DNA from 3 places in the Exiguobacterium sp. s192 genome. Region 3 is predicted to be linked to each of the others. Evidence: riboswitches for the same ligand, from Rfam matches in the RefSeq annotation. Region 3 holds a riboswitch; each other region holds the start of a gene.

What was found. A riboswitch is a leader RNA that binds a small molecule or an ion and turns the genes downstream of it on or off. The one in region 3 is predicted to bind S-adenosylmethionine.
Positions count from the first base shown of each region.
Region 1: another riboswitch for S-adenosylmethionine. It lies ahead of KNP87_RS16685 (2,3-diketo-5-methylthiopentyl-1-phosphate enolase); the one in region 3 lies ahead of metK (methionine adenosyltransferase).
Region 2: another riboswitch for S-adenosylmethionine. It lies ahead of KNP87_RS11005 (methionine ABC transporter ATP-binding protein); the one in region 3 lies ahead of metK (methionine adenosyltransferase).

Region 1 covers NZ_JACSMS010000019.1:14,601-20,831, reverse strand. The annotation lists gene KNP87_RS16700 (1,2-dihydroxy-3-keto-5-methylthiopentene dioxygenase) at 87-626, opposite strand; gene KNP87_RS16695 (methylthioribulose 1-phosphate dehydratase) at 642-1,262, opposite strand; gene KNP87_RS16690 (2-hydroxy-3-keto-5-methylthiopentenyl-1-phosphate phosphatase) at 1,259-1,918, opposite strand; gene KNP87_RS16685 (2,3-diketo-5-methylthiopentyl-1-phosphate enolase) at 1,915-3,105, opposite strand; SAM riboswitch class I at 3,186-3,287, opposite strand; SAM riboswitch class I at 3,495-3,597, shown strand; gene mtnK (S-methyl-5-thioribose kinase) at 3,676-4,845, shown strand; gene mtnA (S-methyl-5-thioribose-1-phosphate isomerase) at 4,842-5,888, shown strand; gene KNP87_RS16670 (sugar ABC transporter substrate-binding protein) at 5,908-6,231, shown strand, end outside.
Region 2 covers NZ_JACSMS010000006.1:31,643-37,873, forward strand. The annotation lists gene rho (transcription termination factor Rho) at 1-713, shown strand, start outside; gene KNP87_RS10985 (type B 50S ribosomal protein L31) at 811-1,056, shown strand; gene KNP87_RS10990 (DedA family protein) at 1,092-1,742, opposite strand; gene KNP87_RS10995 (thymidine kinase) at 1,921-2,541, shown strand; gene KNP87_RS11000 (alpha/beta hydrolase) at 2,609-3,367, opposite strand; SAM riboswitch class I at 3,430-3,532, opposite strand; SAM riboswitch class I at 3,782-3,885, shown strand; gene KNP87_RS11005 (methionine ABC transporter ATP-binding protein) at 3,972-5,003, shown strand; gene KNP87_RS11010 (methionine ABC transporter permease) at 4,993-5,643, shown strand; gene KNP87_RS11015 (MetQ/NlpA family ABC transporter substrate-binding protein) at 5,677-6,231, shown strand, end outside.
Region 3 covers NZ_JACSMS010000010.1:64,172-70,402, forward strand. The annotation lists gene KNP87_RS13960 (alpha/beta hydrolase family protein) at 1-177, shown strand, start outside; gene KNP87_RS13965 (EAL and HDOD domain-containing protein) at 350-1,603, shown strand; gene pckA (phosphoenolpyruvate carboxykinase (ATP)) at 1,662-3,230, opposite strand; SAM riboswitch class I at 3,464-3,590, shown strand; gene metK (methionine adenosyltransferase) at 3,718-4,926, shown strand; gene KNP87_RS13980 (GNAT family N-acetyltransferase) at 5,065-5,553, shown strand; gene KNP87_RS13985 (alpha/beta fold hydrolase) at 5,638-6,231, shown strand, end outside.

The sequences.
Region 1 (6,231 bases), on a different contig from region 3:
AGCGGCATGTTTGTAGGATAGGAATTGCAAAAAAAACAGACTGCCGGGCTTGAAGCCGCGGAGCAGTCTGTCCTGAGAAATCCTTTTTAGTTGGTCGTCTCAAGTGCGTCTTTTTCATAAATCGGCACCCAACCGTCCGTCGTCACGAAAATCCGTACGGCAACGACTTGACGGTCGTCTTGGAGCGTGAAGTAGTGGCGGGTGTTGACCGGGACGGAAATCAAATCGCCCGGGTTCAGCTCGATGTTGTAATAACCGACTTCGTCATCCTGGATCGCGAAGACGCCATGACCGCTGACGATGAAACGGACTTCATCATCCGTATGGTGATGTTCCTTCTGGAAGTTGACGAGCAACTCGTCCAAGTTTGGTGTCGCATCCGACAACGAAATGATATCTGCCGTCTGATAACCGCGGCGTTCCGAGACATCCGTGATTTCAGCTTGGAACGTATCGAGAATCGTTTGTTTGTCTTGATCCGTCAATGTATAGTTTTCAACCAGCTCCGCCGGCAGTTTCGAGACGTCCCATTGTTCGTAGAGTACATCGCGTGAGGCAAGGAATGAAGACACCTCGTTTTGATCCGTATACCGTTCGTTTGTCTGTTGGAAAAGTACTGTTGCCATTGTAAATTCCTCCTTTTAATGAATCGCCTGTCGGCACGTTTGTAGTTTTAAGGTGTAACTGAACAAAAACTCGAATGCTTCCAACTGTTTTTTGGCTTCAAAGGCAGTCGGTGCCCAGACGGTGATACCGTGATTGCGAATCAGGACAGCGCCGCTCTCGGCATGTACATGCGCTGCAAAGGCAGCGGCAAGTGTCGGAATGTCGGCATGGTTCGGGATGATCGGCACACGGACTTCCGCATCTTCTTCCCAACGGCCGAGTGCCTTGATGATTTCCTGACCGGCAAACCGAATCTCGCCTTGGTCGCCGTACAGTTCCGAAATGACATTATTGTCGACCGTATGGACGTGAAGGGAACAGCCGGCAGTCGTTCGGTTGAAGACCTCGACGTGGAGCAACGTTTCGGCAGAGGGACGGCCCGTCTGTTCGCCGATCAGTTGACCGGACGCGTCGACATGGACGAAGTCGTCCGGTGTATCCTGCCGTTTGTCCTTCCCGCTTGCCGTCACGAGAAATTCAGTCGGTTGATCGGCTGTCCGGATGGCGAGATTGCCGCTTGTGCCGGGGAACCAGTCGCGTGCTGCAAGTTCCTGTTTGACGGCCCGTAATTCTTCGTATCGTTTTAAGAAGGTCATGTGTACACCACCTTTGTCTGGAGATGATTTAAGATGTCATGAAAGTTTTCAAACGGCGTATACGGGATGCCGTGCTGCTCACACAGCGTGATCAGATAATCCCGTGCATAAACGTGATCCGCCTGCTTGGCCAGTTCAAAATCCGTCACGGAGTCGCCGATCGCGATGATCGTATCACCGTCCCCCTTGAGCTTCCGGGCGATCGAGGTTTTGCAACAGCCGCATTGATTTGTACAGGCTGCGTCGCAGGCATGCGGCCATTCGATTCGAACCGTCTCCTGGCTGAAGTCACTGGCGTTGCAATAAATCGCTTCGTCCGTCAGTACATCCGCAAGAATCGGCTGGACAAAAAAGTCGATCCCGCCGCTGACGATGGAAAAGTCAATCTCGTTTGATTTGGCAAAGGCGAGCAAGGTGCCGAAGCCGGGACGGATGACCGCCCGTTTCGTCAAGAAATCAATGTAGTCCTGTTTTTGACTGGACGGAAGCAGCTGAAACATCTGTCCGACGCCGGACTGGATCGAGAGCGACCGGTCGAGCACACCTCGTTTTAACGGTTCAAATTTTTCCGGCGACGCGAACTCCTGCATCAAGGCGATGATATTATCGTGCTCCGTTACCGTGCCGTCAAAGTCACATAAAATCCGGATCGTCATTTCGTAATCCCCCAAGCATCGAGGGCGACACGTAATTCCTCGTGCCGGTGGGCGGCACTTGTCAGTGATTCACCGGCCAGTGCTGCGTCAAGTGCCTGGCGGAAAGCGATGACTCCGGCCGCAGCACCTTGCGGATGACCGTGGACACCGCCACCGGCATTGATGACGGAATCGACGCCGAAATCACGAACAAGCTGGGCGACGAGACCCGGGTGGATTCCGGCGGACGGGACCGGGAGAATCGTTTTGGTCTCACCGATTCGGGTCGCTTCGACGGCAATCCCGCGGGCCAAGTCTTTGGCGAGGGCGACATTTCCATACGGCGACGGGAACAGTGTCAAGTCGGCACCGGCAATCCGCGGCAACGTTCCGAGCAGGACCGGGGCGGCAATTCCGTACTCGGGACTGGCAATCAAGGCACCGCTCAACGCCGGATGATTAAAGATCGGGACCGGGATTTCCGGATCGGCTGCCAGTTCCCGCAAGACATCAAGCCCGTATGTAAACGTGTTGAGCAGGAGGGCTGTCGCTCCGGCTTCGACCAGTCGTTTCGCCTGTTCTTTCAAGCGGAAGACCGGACCACTCAACGTAATCGCATAAAGGGCCCGTTTACCTGTCCGTTCATAGTGCGCATCGAGGACTTCCCGTCCGATCCGCGCCCGGTCGAGTGCCGGTGTCAACGGATTGTCGTATAAGATTTCGTCATCCTTGACGAGATCAATCCCGCCGGCAAGCTGGGCTTCGAGTTGTTCCCGTAAAAAAACGAGGTCCCGTCCGATGACGCCTTTGAAGATGCTCATCAACAGGGGGCGGTCATGGACTTGGATCAATTGGCGGACGCCCTCGATGCCGAATTTAGCACCGGGGAAATCCGGTGTGAACGAAGCGGGAAGCTGGAGATCCGTCAGTTTGATTTGACCGTCGAGCGACAGCTTGCCGAAGACAGTCGTCAAAATCGCCGAAAAGTCCCGTGAGACGTTGTGTTCCGGATAACGGATTGTGACATACCCTTTTCCGTCGTGTTCTTCCGTATGGACGACTTGTCCTTTGAAGGATTCAAGCTGTTGTTGTTCCAAATGATTCAAATCGGTCCATGAGCCGACCGTCAGACCGAGGGCGATTTGCTCTGCCCGTTTTGGTAACTGATCGGTCACGCCGAGTTGGTAAGTTGCGGTAATGTACGCCATGATCGTCGTCTCTCCCTTGTTAAAAAATACAAAAATGGTCCCTCGTCAATGACAAGAGACCATGAAAAATTGCGCGTGGACTCTTATCTGTCAGCGTGTTAGCTGCAAGAATTAGCACCGTGCCAAGTGGTCGGTTGCTGCGACATCGTAGGGCTCGTCCCTCCGTCTGCTCTTGATAAGAATTGGATGAAATTGTGAAATCTAATTGCAATTTTCACATGAGATGACGGACTTGTCAAACTAAATTTTGAAAATTTATTTTTTTGAAAATACTTCTTCTATAGATGTCTCCGTTTTGAGCGGATTTCACTAAAATTTGGAATTGACAGAGGGTGGTCGGCGCACGTAGTATTCAAATCAACATCAAACCACACGACAACTACATATGACTCTTATCGTGAGTTGGCAGAGGGAATTGGCCCGAAGACGCCGCAGCAACCGACCATCCGGCACGGTGCTACATCCAACAGACATTCGTCTGAGAGATAAGAGGACGGAGTATTCTACTGCGCCTCTTTTCTTTGACGAAAAGGGGCGTTTTTTCGTGTGATCATCAAGGGGGAAATCAGAATGGGATATCAAGCATTTACAGTACAGGACGCCATCGAACGGGTCCGGACACTCGGTCTGATCGGCAACGAACCGGTGACGGCAGAAGAAATCGGTGACGGCAATTTAAATCTGGTCTTTCGGATTCATGCGGGGGACCAGCACCTGATTTTAAAACAAGCGTTACCGTATGCGAAGGTCGTCGGTGAAAGCTGGCCGCTGTCGCTCGAACGGGCATGGATCGAACAGTCCGCGTTAAAAGAATTCGCGAAAGTCGCGATTCCGTTTGTTCCGCGTGTGTATCATGCGAGCAAAGAAGAAGCCTTCACGGTGATGGAAGACTTGTCTCATCTGACAATCGTCCGGGCTGGATTGCTTGCGGGAGAGAAGTATCCGTTGCTCGCGGAACACATCGGTTCGTATTTGGCCCGGACACTGTTTTATACGTCGGATTTTGCCCTCGGACCGGTCGAGAAAAAACAGATCGCCCGTCAGTACTACAATCCGGATCTGTGCGACATCACGGAGAAACTGATTTTCACGGACCCGTTTTATGACGCGGAAACAAATGCGATTGAAGCAGGACTGGAAGCGGAAGTCGACCGGATCTGGAACGACGCGGAGCTGAAACGGGAAGTCGCGAAGCTCGAAACACTGTTCATCACGAAAGGTGATGCCTTGCTGCACGGCGACTTACATACAGGCAGCATCTTCGCCTCGGCGGAAGAAACCAAGGTCATCGATCCGGAGTTCGCGTTTTACGGTCCGTTTGGGTTTGATGTCGGTCAGTTCATCGCCCATCTGTTTTTTGCCGCTTATCCGGACTATGACCGGTTGCGCGAGGAACGGATCAAGGACATCGATACGTTTTGGCTGACGTTTGCGTCCACGTTCAAGGCGTTGTGGGAGCGGGAAGCGGTGGAGCCGTTCCGTTCAGCGGACGGTCTCGTCGAGGATGTCCTCAGTACGATTTTACAAGATGCGCTTGGATTTGCCGGATGCGAGTTGATTCGCCGGACGATCGGACTGGCACCGGTCGCGGACTTGGAACAGATTACCGATCCGACCGTTCGTCTCGAACGAAAACGTCATGCGTTACGCCTCGGTGCTGCGTTGATCAAACGCCGGACGGAATGCAAGACGTTTACGGATCTGCGGAACTTTGATGTAACGGAGGAACTCAGCCGATGAGTCAATTCGTTCAGAGCATCATCTATGAAAACGGGACAGTGACGATCTTGGACCAAACCCGTCTCCCGGAAGAAGAACGGTATGAAGTCATTCACGATTTGGCGCAGGCGATTGAAGCGATTAAACAACTGCGTGTCCGGGGGGCGCCGGCGATCAGTTTATTCGGTGGTTTCGTCCTCGTGCAGGAAGCGTTTCGGACAACAGGATCGCTTGACGAAGTGAAACAGGAACTGTTGACGGTGTCGGCCCAATTACTGGCCACACGGCCGACCGCCGTCAATTTGCGGAACGTGCTCGACGAACTGAATCAGCTCATCGTTTCGGCAACGACGCTTGCAGAACTGCCGAAACGTCTGGAACGAAAAGCGGTCGCGCTTTATGAAGCGGATGCCAAGACGTCACGGCAAATCGGCGTGCATGCTTTGGAGCTGTTTCAAGCGGATGACCGGGTGTTGACGATTTGTAATGCCGGATCGATTGCGACAGCGGCTTACGGGACGGCACTGGCCCCGTTTTATCTCGCCAAGGAGCAAGGCATCCCGTTATCCGTCTATGCGTCGGAAACACGGCCTTTGTTGCAGGGTGCGCGTTTGACGACATGGGAGTTGCAACGGGCAGGGATTGACGTCACCTTGATCACGGACAATATGGTCGCGCATACGATCAAGGAAAAACAGATCACCGCCATCATCGTTGGAGCGGACCGGATTACAAGGAACGGCGATACGGCCAATAAAATCGGGACGTTCCAGCTGGCGTTACTCGCACGTGCCTTCGGAATTCCATTTTACGTCGCCGCACCGCTGTCGACGTTTGACTTAACGAGTTTATCAGGCGACGAGATTGAGATCGAAGAACGGGCAGCGACGGAAGTGACGCAGTTTGCCGGACAGGTGACGGCGCCTGCGGGTGTACCGGTCTTTAATCCGGCGTTTGACGTGACACCGCACGAACTTATCACCGCCATCATCACGGAACTGGGCGTCATCGAACGACCGAGCGTGGAAACAATCGAACAGACGGTAGGACAACAGACCATTTAAACAGACAGGGGAGATCCAGATGAAAAAATTAGCATTTGCTGTACTTGCACCGGCGGTCTTACTGGCTGCTTGCGCCAATAGTGAAGCGACACCAACAAAAAAAATCAGCGGTGTACCGGAAAGTGTCCAAGGAGACGTCAAGATCGCCGTTATCCGCAATCTCGCGTCCGATGATCATACGAAACAATTTTTGGACGGTGCCCGGTCGGAAGGGGAAGCACTTGGTTTTAAGGTCAACACATTCATCTCCGAAGGCAATGACGTCAAGTTCAAGGAACTGGTGGCACAAGCCGTTCAGCAGGATTATGACGGACTGATCATCTCGCACGGAAAAGAAGATTAT
Region 2 (6,231 bases), on a different contig from region 3:
AATTGATCATTCTATTGATCGATGAGCGCCCGGAAGAAGTGACGGATATCGAACGGTCTGTTCCGGGAGCCGATGTCGTCAGTTCAACGTTTGACGAAACACCGGACAACCACGTGCGGATTTCAGAACTCGTCTTGGAACGGGCGATGCGTCTCGTCGAGCATAAAAAAGATGTGGTCATCTTAATGGATTCGATTACACGTCTGACACGTGCTTACAACTTAACGGTTCCGCAAAGCGGACGAACGTTGTCCGGGGGGATTGATCCCGCCGCCTTCCATAAACCAAAACGCTTTTTCGGTGCTGCCCGGAACATCGAACACGGTGGCAGCCTGACGATTCTTGCGACTGCCCTCGTCGAGACCGGCTCACGGATGGACGACGTCATCTATGAAGAGTTTAAAGGGACCGGCAACATGGAGCTCCATCTCGACCGGAAGTTATCCGAACGCCGGATCTTCCCGGCCATCGACATCCGGAAATCCGGAACACGGAAAGAAGAGTTGTTGTTACCGCAAGATCAGCTGGATGCCTTGTGGACGATCCGCCGGACGATGAACGAGTCCAATGAGTTCGTCGACAGCTTCTTACGCAAGATTCGTGACACAAAAAACAATGAAGAATTTTTTGTGGAACTGAACAAAGAAAAGAAGAAGCCCGTCCGACGCGCACCTGTCAAACCCCGCGTGACGAAAACCGACACAACGACATAAAAATAGGTATTGCGGGTCATCAAAAAATCGTTTAGTATAGGAAGGTAACTTACTCTGGCTCAGCAAATGAACCAGGGCGGAAGGAGAGAAAACAACCATGAAACAAGGAATTCACCCAAACTACAACAAAGTTGTATTTATGGATTCAACTACTGAGTACAAATTCTTGACTGGTTCTACACGTTCTTCGAACGAGACAATCACTTGGGAAGATGGAAACGAGTACCCACTCATCCGCGTGGATGTGTCTTCGGACTCGCACCCATTCTACACTGGTCGTCAAAAGTTCAACGCTGCAGACGGTCGTGTCGATCGCTTCAACAAAAAATACGGCCGCAAGTAATTGCGACTTCTGTATTAAAAAACAGCCTGTCTCCATCACTGGAGCAGGCTGTTTTTGTATAAACTGAACTGAGCACGATAGGTGAGATAGGTTTTAAGCACAAACGACAGACCGATCGCTCCAGCCGCTCCGACGAGGTACGGCAGCATATCCGGATTGTCCGCAAAGTGTTGAAACAGCAGACTGAAGGAAAAATGACGCCCGAGAAAATAACCCGCTCCTAAAAAGATGCTGATCCAGATCAAGGCACCGGTATAGGCATACGTGACGAAGACCCGAAACGGCATCTTCGAGACACCGGCAAAAAACGCAGAGAGCTGACGGAGTCCGGGTATGTAGTAACCGATGATCAAAACCGTTTTCCCGTAACGTAAAAATCCGGCCTCCGCTTGAAAGATATGTTTTTCGGAAATCCGTAACTTCGGAGCCACACGATGCAGCAGGGGCATCCCGAGTTTCAGACCAAGAACATAGCTGATCGTCATCCCGATGCAACTGCCGGCATACGCCGCCAGAATCGTTCCGATCAGTGGTAAATCACCGTGATGCATCCAAAATCCTGACATGACGAGTAACGTTTCGTCAGGGATCGGTAAACCGACAATTCCGCCGGCTAACAGAATGGCGAGACCGAATGCTCCATATTGGTGGAGAACTTCATGTAGTATGTGATGAATCGGAGTCACCTTCCTTCAAAGAAACTTCTTCTTTAGTGTACAGGAAATAGATACCAGTTGAAATGAGGAGATGAAGATTCAGGGGAATATCGAGGAGTTTTCGATTTTGAGAAGTCAACTCTTTTTCTCAATTTAGATTCGGGCTATACTCGTTAAAGTGACTAATTTTAGAGGACGGTGTTTTACGATGATGCATGTGATCAATCAGTATGGTTGGATCGAAGTGATTTGCGGAAGCATGTTTTCCGGCAAATCCGAAGAGCTGATCCGTCGTGTTCGACGGGCACAGTACGGAAAATTACCGGTGCAAGTGTTCAAGCCGGCGATTGACGACCGTTACCATGAAGAACATGTCGTGTCGCACGTCGGAAATTCCGTCATTGCGATTCCGATGGCGACGAGCCGCGACGTCTATGCGGCAGTAGCAGAAGAGACGCAGGTCGTCGCAATTGATGAAGTTCAATTTTTTGACGATGAAATCGTCGCGGTCATCGAGGCACTGGCGCAAGATGGCAAACGCGTGATTTGTGCGGGGCTCGATCAGGATTTCCGGGCAGAACCATTTGGAAAGATGCCTGAATTATTGGCACGTGCCGAGTTCGTGACGAAATTACAGGCGATTTGCTTATCGTGTGGCGATCCGGCTTCCCGGACACAACGCTTGATTAACGGCCAACCGGCCAACTACAATGATCCGATCATTTTGGTGGGGGCTTCTGAATCTTATGAACCACGTTGCCGTCACTGCCATCAGGTACCAGGCAAACCGCAACCGTTGCAGGAATGGAAAAAACAACAGCAGAATTAAGAGTACAATATGAAAAAGCGAACGATTCTCCGGCCTCAGGGCTTGAAATCGTTCGCTTTTTTTTATATCAACCGGTCCGTGTCAACTGACTGTACTGCTCGACGAAATAAGCCGTTTCGCGGACAATCGTCTCTTGGTCATGGTCGAGTGTCGCAACATGATAGGAATCGAGCAGACAATAACTGCGTTTATCCGTCGCACCAATCGTCCGGTGCAGGTAATCCGAACAGGTTGGCGGAACGACATGATCTTCAGCAGAATATAAAATAAGCGTCGGAATTTGAATGGCGGGAAGGGTTGGGATGGTGTCGCGAATCAAGCGTAAAAGTTCGGACGCAGCGACCGCCGGCACGACATCATAGATGATTTCAAAAGCGGTTTGCTTGATATCGGGTGGGCTTTCCGGCAGATAAACCGGACAATCCGTAAACGATAACGCTTCGTAAGCGGGGACGGATAAAGCAGCATTGATTGTGATGATACCTGCGACCGGCAGACCTTCGGCAGCGAGTGCCAGTGCGAGCGTCGCACCCATCGATTGACCGACGATGAAGATCGATTCACACTGGCGGGACAGTTGAGCAAAGCCCTCGCGGACACTCTGTTTCCAATCTTCGGCCGTCGCCGTTTCGAAGTCACGTACATCTGTCCCGTGACCATGCAGACGGGGGGCATAGACTGAAAAACCGTGTTCTGCGAAGCGTTCTCCTACAGCCCGAACACTTTGCGGCGTCGCATTAAAGCCGTGACACAGCAAAATGCCGATTGATCCACGTTCCAAGAAAAAGGCTTCGGCGCCCGGTAAAACAGGATAACTCATACTCATCATCTCATCCTCCATTTCAAAATAAAAACCCGTTTGGCTTTGGACGGCAAACGAGTTTCTCGTGTGTATCATCCAAAGCGGTTGCTTTGCTGGTCGGAGCACCTTGCCAATCGCAGGTTGCCGTGGAGTCCTAGAGCCAGGTCTCTCGTCCACTCTTGATATAACATATAGGAATTGTCGGATTAATCATTGAGAAGATGATAGCACTGACAGAAAAGGATTGTCAAATGCTCCTTGACCGGCGACCGGAACTCTTCTATGATGAAGCCCAACCCGGGAAATCAATCGATATGGGTCATATGGTTTATTTTTGAAAATATGGTTGACCTTTAAAAGATCTTTCTGTAATGTAAAAATTAGTTTTACGACATAAGTTCGAACAGCAACAACACACATATGAATTTCATACCGCAACACTTATCCAGAGAGGTGGAGGGACTGGCCCTACGAAACCTCGGCAACAGACTCATTATGAGCACTGTGCCAATTCCATCAGACGATTGTCTGAGAGATGAGTCGAGTGGATTCTGCCTCTGTGCGGATCCAGGTCTCTTCTTGTTTCTTAAGAAGAGGCCTTTTTGTTTTTTAAAAGGGGGAAAAAGTGGTGATTACATTCAAAAATGTAAAAAAAATCTACCAGACCAACGAACAATCGATCGCTGCATTGGACGGTGTCGATCTCGAAATCCGAAAAGGTGAAATCTTTGGCGTGATCGGGTTCAGCGGGGCTGGAAAAAGTTCTTTATTACGGTGTGTCAATCTTCTTGAACGTCCGACATCCGGCAGCGTGACGGTCGACGGGCAAGAACTGACGACCCTTTCGGCAAAACAACTGCGGGAAGCGAAACAAAACATCGGGATGATCTTCCAACATTTCAACTTGCTTGATTCGAATACGGTCTTCGCGAATGTCGCAAAACCACTCGTCTTAAAAGGGATCAAAAAGGAGGAAGTCCACCGGCGTGTCACCGAGCTGCTGGCGTTCGTCGACTTAGCGGATAAAGCCGATCATTATCCGGATCAGTTATCGGGAGGGCAGAAACAACGTGTCGGAATAGCGCGGGCACTGGCAACCCAGCCGTCGGTTCTGTTGTGTGACGAAGCGACATCGGCGCTTGACCCGCAAACGACACAGCATATCCTGCGGTTACTGAAACAGATCAACGCGGAATATGGGATCACGATTTTACTGATTACACACGAGATGGGCGTCATCCGTGAGATTTGTGACCGGGTCGCAGTCATCGAGGCAGGCAAGTTGATTGAATCAGGTACCGTGTTCGACGTCTTCTCGAATCCCCAGACGGCGACAGCGAAAAACTTTGTCCGTTCCGTCATGCAAGATGAGATTCCGGCGTCAGTGCAACGGTTGATCAAACAACGGGATGCCGGACATCATGTCTATAAAATCAATTTCCTTGGGGCACACACCGGGCAACCGCTCTTGTCGCAAGTCGCCAAACGGTTTGATGTCGATGTCAACATCCTGCACGGCAGCATCACGGAACTGCAAAATATCCCGTTCGGCAGTCTGCTCGTCGAATTGATCGGTGAAACGGCGGAAATTGCGCGAGCCCTGCAATACATTGATCAGTCGGATGTCAAGGTCGAGGAGGTGCTGGCCGATGCTAGTTAACTACACGGACATCTGGACCGCTTTTCTGCAAACCTTGACGATGGTCGGATTGTCGCTACTCTTTTCGACGCTGATTGGTCTACCGCTCGGAATTCTGTTGGTCGTCACACGTAAGGGAGCGTTGCTCGAACAAGTACCGCTCTTCAACGTCTTAAGCAGCGTCGTCAATGTGTTTCGGTCGGTTCCGTTCATCATTCTGCTCGTCGCAATCATTCCGCTGACACGGTTGCTCGTCGGGTCGTCGATCGGAACGAAGGCAGCAATCGTCCCGCTGGTCTTTTATGCGGCACCGTACATTGCCCGATTGATTGAAAGTTCACTGCTCGAAGTCAGTACGGGCGTCTTGGAGGCGGCGGAAGCGATGGGCGCGACACCGTTGCAGACGATTTTCCGTTTCCTGTTGCCGGAAGCACTCAGCTCGCTTGTCCTGAACTTGACGATCGCGACGATTGGCTTGATCGGGGCGTCGGCAATGGCCGGGGCGATCGGTGGCGGAGGGCTCGGGGACTTGGCCATCACCTACGGCTACCAACGGTTTGATACGACCGTCATGATCATCACGGTCGGAATCCTCGTCATCCTGGTACAAGGCTTACAGACAACAGGTAACCTGCTGGCACGAAAAATTCGGAGGCACTAACAAAACATAGAGAAGATAAGGGAGAGATGAACGATGAAAAAAGGATTAGCGATTGGTGCAGCATTGACGACGGTATTATTTGCAGGGTGTGCGGCGTCCGGGGAGGACGACAAAAATACGGTCAAGCTCGGCGTCAGCGGCTCGGATACGCAAGTTTGGGAATACGTCGCGAAAAAAGCGGAAAAAGAGGGCATCACGATTGAACTCGTCAAGTTCTCCGATTACGTGCAACCGAACCTGGCACTCGCGGAAGGTGAAATCGATGCCAACTCGTTCCAGACGATTTCCTATTTCAATGCCTTTAAAAAAGAACATAACTTAAAACTGTCGCCGATTGCGACGACCGTCATCGCACCGATGGGAATCTATTCGGATAAAGTCAAGGATGTCAAAGATATCCCGGTCGGTGGAAAGATTGCCGTCCCGAACGAGGCGACGAACATGGGACGGGCACTGCTGTTGTTGCAGGAAGCGGGCTTAATCAAGTTGCCGGACGACTTTGATGGAAACGGAGCCGTCGACAAAATCGTCGAGAATCCGAAAAAGCTGAAGATTGTTCCAGTCGTCGCCGGACAGACGCCGCGTGTT
Region 3 (6,231 bases):
GATGTCTTGTTGATTCACGGCTTGTACGATCAAAATGTCCGATTGCGTCATGCGACGAATTACGCCGCCCGTTATCCAAAGCAGACGCATTTAAAAGTGTATCAATATGCCCATCAATTCCCGATTCGTCAAAAATTCGAAGTGACGGATGACGTCATCAACTGGATGATGACGTGACAGAATTTAATGTTGTAATCACCTCAATGCGTATCATTGAGGTGATTTTTTTCTTTAGATATTTGCAACATTGATATCTTTTAAAAAACTGATTTTTTAAGATAAATGGATATTTGATATACTGGAACATATAAAATTAGCCTGACTAACGGATCGAGAAGGGGAACATGAGATGGAAATCTTACTTGCACGACAACCAATCGTTGACCGGTTCGGTTCGATTGATGCTTTTGAATTACTCTATCGTTCAGTCGATGCACCGGCTGTTTTTGACGGCGACTTAGCGACGATGGATGTGTTGACCAACACACTTGTCCATCTCGGCGTAGACCGTGTGGCAGAAGGAAAACGATTGTTCATTAACTTTACGGGAGACTTGTTGCAGTCGGAGTTAATCGATCACTTGGATCCAACCCGTTTTGTGATTGAGGTCTTGGAGACCGTTCACATTGACAGCGCGATGTTACACACGCTGAAAAAATGGAAAGAAGCAGGATTCATGCTGGCACTCGATGATTTTGTCACAGATCTTCTGCGACATCATGGTGCTGAATTATTTGATTTGATTGATTTGATCAAAATCGATATCGAAGCCATCAATCCACGAGAACAAAGTGCCATTCTGCATATCCTGAAACGAAATTATCCCCACATGCGTTTTCTGGCGGAGCGGGTGGAAACCCATGAAGATCATACACGAAGCCTTGAAATGGGATACGACTGGTTTCAAGGATATTTTTATGCCAAACCGATGTTGATGAAAGGAAAGGCCGTCCCACCGCAATTACCGGTCTTGCTGAAGATGTTGAAATGGCTCGAAACAGATGAATATTATGACGAGGTCATCGATGAGATTGAACGAAACCCATACATCAGTGTTCAAGTCCTCCAATTGATCAATTCTCCCGGGATTGGCTTACGGAATACAGTCAGTTCGGTGCGGCAAGCCATTTCCTTGTTAGGCTTCTCTCAACTGAAAAGCTGGATTTCACTAATTGTTTTACGCGAGATGAAACTGGCCAGTCCGTATAAGTGGTCGGATGAATTATTGCGTTCGTCTTTACACTGTGCCAAGTTATGTGAACTATTTGCGACGGAAACAAAAACGTTAAAAGCAGAAAGTGCCTACATGATTGGATTACTTTCGCATATTGATGCCCTGTTATCGGTAGATATCGATGAAATCATCGATCAACTGCCGATTGAGCCTGCATTAAAACATGTCTTGCAAGGAGAGGATCATCCGTTTCGGGATTGTCTGCTGCTTGCGATCAGTGCAGATCGCGGCGAATTCGAACGGTTTGAGTTGCTCAGTAACCGGTTTGGTATTTCCGAACGACGTGCCTATGAGTTGCTGAAAGAAAGCCAAGAATGGTTGGCTCAAAAAGAATCACATCTACAAGACAAAACAGATTCGATTGTTTGAAGACAAAAAAAGTTGAGCCCCTCAGCAGAGGCTCAACTTTTTTTATCTTGGAGATGGCTTAAACACGAGGACCGGCTGATTTAATCGCATCGGTCGCACTGACGAAGCGGGTGAAGTTTTGTTTGAATTTATGCGCGAGAGCTGTTGCCTGCTCTGTATAAACAGCTGGATCTGCCCAAACTTTAACAGGATTCAGCAAGTCGCTTGGAACACCTGGTACTTCGATTGGCATGTGCAATCCGAAGATTGGGTGTTCTTCTGTCGGGATGTCTGCAAGCAGACCGTTGACGGCAGCGTTGACCATCGTGCGCGTATAGGCCAGTTTCATGCGGCTGCCTGTTCCGTAAGCGCCGCCGGTCCAACCGGTGTTGACGAGATAAACCGTCACGCCGTGGCGATCAATCAGTTCACCGAGCATCGTCGCATATTTTTCAGGAATCAACGGCAGGAACGGTGAGCCGAAGCATGTCGAGAACGTCGCTTCCGGTTCCGTGACACCCCGTTCTGTCCCAGCCAGTTTCGACGTGTAGCCGGACAAGAAGTGATACATCGCTTGCTCTTTCGTTAATTTACTGATCGGAGGCAACACACCGTATGCATCAGCCGTCAAGAAAACGATCGTTTTCGGATGGCCGGCACGTGACGGGATGGCAATGTTGTCAATTGCTGTGATCGGATAAGCCGCGCGTGTATTTTCAGTCAACGATGTATCGTCGTAATCCGGAGTCCGGGTGTCGTCGAGGACAACATTTTCAAGGACGGTGCCAAAACGGATCGCATCAAAGATTTGTGGTTCTTTTTCACGCGACAAGTTCACCGTCTTCGCATAGCAGCCGCCTTCGATATTGAAGACACCGTCATGAGACCAACCGTGCTCATCGTCCCCGATCAATTGACGACTGTCATCTGCCGATAAGGTGGTCTTACCAGTCCCGGAGAGTCCGAAGAACAAGGCGACGTCGCCGTCATGTCCGACATTGGCGGAACAGTGCATCGATAAAACATCTTGTTGCGGCAACAGATAGTTCATGACCGAGAAAATCGATTTCTTGATTTCTCCCGCATATTCCGTTCCGCCGATCAAGACGATACGATGTTCGAATGACATGGCGATGAACGTTTCCGAATTAGTGCCGTCAACAAGTGGATCGGCCTTGAAATGTGGTGCGTAGACGACCGTAAATGGTTCGAAGGCCGCAACCGTAGGATATTCACGTAAGAATAATTGTTTCGCAAACAGATTATGCCAAGCGTACTCTGTCACGACGCGTACCGGGAGGGTGAAATGTGTATCGGCACCAGCAGCTGCCTCTGTGTAGTAGAGTTGATCTGCTTCGTTCATATAACGAAGAACTTTTTGTAACAGTTGTTCGAATTTGTCCGACTCCATCGGCTGATTCACATGGCCCCAATCGATATGTGTCTCACATGATTGATCACGGACGATGAACTTGTCTTTCGGTGAACGACCTGTAAATTTCCCCGTTTCTACAGACAAAGCACCATTTTCTGCAAGAACTCCTTCGTTGTTGCGAATCGCATGTTCGACTAGTTCGGCAACAGATAGTTGTTTGAACACATGCTCCTTCTTGAGTAGTTCTTCGATATTCAGGACCGTCATCGGCATCCTGACCCCACCTTTCCCCTACGTTGGTTTTGGCTCTACAATTAGTATGACACATTCATTATATATGACATACTAAAGATAGGGCAATCATTTTTCGTGCGCTGATTTCTATTTATCTGGAAACGCTTTCAGCATAAACAGTTTAACATCTCTTTCGAAATTTTTCGACTAGAAATTAAAACGTTGCTTGACAGAGTGGGCACAAGTTTATATCATGTAATTCGTAACGGATACTCTTATTCTGAGCAGGTGGAGGGAACAAGGCCCGAAGAAACCCGGCAACCGTCTTATATTAGTTTCATCATTAATATAGGAAAAGGTGCTCTCCTGAAGCGAAGTAAACACTTCGAACGATAAGAGGGTAAAGGAAGAACGCACAACCTTTCCCTGACCATTTTTGGACATGGAAAGGTTTTTTTCATTTTACCGTCCCACTCAACTAGGGGAAATGAGTACACCGTCAAATTCTTTTTTGGGAGGGTCAAACATGACAAACCTTAATCGCCGACTATTTACGTCGGAATCAGTAACTGAAGGTCACCCGGATAAAATCTGTGACCAGATTTCGGATTCAATTTTGGATGCGATTCTTGCAGCGGATCCAAACGCACGTGTTGCGGCAGAAACTTCTGTCACGACAGGACTTGTTTTAGTCGCAGGAGAAATTACGACATCGACTTACGTGGATATCCCGAAAGTCGTTCGTGAAACCATTCGCGAAATCGGCTATACACGCGCTAAATACGGTTTCGATGCAGACACATGTGCTGTATTGACTTCAATCGATGAGCAGTCAGCAGACATCGCTCTTGGTGTCGACCAGGCGCTTGAAGCACGCGAAGGAAACATGTCAGATGAAGAAATCGATGCGATCGGAGCAGGAGACCAAGGTCTGATGTTCGGTTACGCAACGAAAGAAACACCTGAACTGATGCCACTTCCGATTTCACTTTCACACAAACTTGCCCGTCGTCTTGCAGAAGTCCGCAAGACAGGACAACTCGATTACCTCCGTCCGGATGGTAAAACGCAAGTTACGGTTGAATACAACGAGAACAATGAACCTGTTCGCGTCGATACAATCGTCATCTCAACACAACATGCAGAAGAAGTAACGCTTGAGCAAATTCAAGCTGATCTGAAAGAACACGTCATCGCTCCGGTCATCCCGACGGAATACATCGACGCTGAAACAAAATTCTTCATCAACCCGACTGGCCGTTTCGTCATCGGTGGACCACAAGGTGATGCTGGATTAACAGGTCGTAAAATCATCGTTGATACGTATGGCGGTTACGCACGCCACGGCGGTGGTGCATTCTCTGGTAAAGATCCAACCAAAGTTGACCGTTCTGCTGCGTACGCAGCACGTTACGTCGCGAAAAACCTTGTCGCATCTGGTCTTGCGGAAAAAGCAGAAGTTCAGCTTGCTTACGCAATCGGTGTTGCGCACCCGGTTTCAATCGCTGTCGATACGTTTGGAACAGGTAAGCTTCCAGAAGCTCAACTCGTCGAATTGATTGCAGAAAACTTTGATCTTCGTCCTGCAGGCATCATCAAGATGCTTGATCTCCGCCGTCCGATTTACCGTCAGACAGCAGCATATGGTCACTTCGGTCGTACAGACATCGAATTGCCATGGGAGCAAACGGATAAAGCTGCTACTCTTGAAGAGCAGGCAAAACGTTTCGCATAATCCTGAGTTCAGAAACGCCCTTTTGAAGGGTGTTTCTGAACTTTTTTTGTTTCTCCGGAACTTTGCAGGGAAACGACTGAAATTTCTAGAAAAGGGTAAAAGAAGATGAGTCTGTAAAAGGAAAAGGGGGATTTCGGTATGGAGATACGCGAAGCAGTTCCTGCTGATGCAGCACGCATTCATGATATTGCGCTCACGTCTTGGATGGATACGTACGAGGAAATCTATTCTGAGCGCTCGAAAGCCCATTTCGTTCAGGAAGCCTACCCGCAAGAAGAAGTCGTTCGGGCAATCCGGACAGCAGAAGAAGCGCGCGGAGAATATTTTAATGTAGGTCTGATCGATGGGGAGATTGTGGGATTCATTCATGCAATTGATGTCGACGGGACGTGGGAAATCGTCCGCCTCTATGTCCTGCCGAAATACCAACAGAACGGAATCGGGCGGCGACTGATTCGAGAGCTCGAGCGCCAAGGTGCTTCTCCCATCGAAGTGTACGTCGAATCACGCAATTATAAAGCCCGTCACTTTTTAACCTCGTTCGGCTTTAAAGAAGTCAGTGAAACGACGGAAGAAGTGTTTGGACAGGTGGAACCTGTGACGCGGCTGCAACGTATATATGAATAAGGAAAAGGAAATCCGACTTGAGGCGGTTTTGCTGAAGTCGGATTTATTGCATACTAAATGGATATCTGATGAAGAGGTGAGCGTGTGGTAGAACAACCAACCGGAGTGATTGTCCTTGTGTATCCACTCCAATTACGTGCCCGGCCGAGCGAAGCATTGATTCGCGTCTTGGAACGGGAATATGAAGTGCTTTTGGTCGATGCACCACGTCGTGTATCGTTTGAAGAACATCAGCAATTATTAAAAGAAGCGTTACGGGAAGCCGGTAAACGAAAGCTTCCGATTCATATCATCGCCTGCAGCATGGGAGCACTCGTCGTGAACCGGCTGTTGCAGGAATATGAATTGCCGATCGCCAGTCTGTCATTCATCTCGCCATTGTTTGATTGGCACAATTCGAAACAGCTCGGCGGCGTCAAACAAGTATTTGCGAGTGCGTTCGATCGTTTTCGCCCGGATGCACCGCTCGGGACGTTACCGTTTGGACAAAACAATGAAGATGCAGTCCGTCTCGGTGAGTTGACGTATGCACAGTATCGCGAGATTGAAGAAGAGATCGTGTTGCATGATGAAGAGCGGAAAAAATTACCGCGTGTCCATCTCGCCTGTTTTTATGCGCCGGACGATCAGTTTGCCGATGTCAAACTGACGCTTGAAGTGTGCCGGAAAATGGGAGGC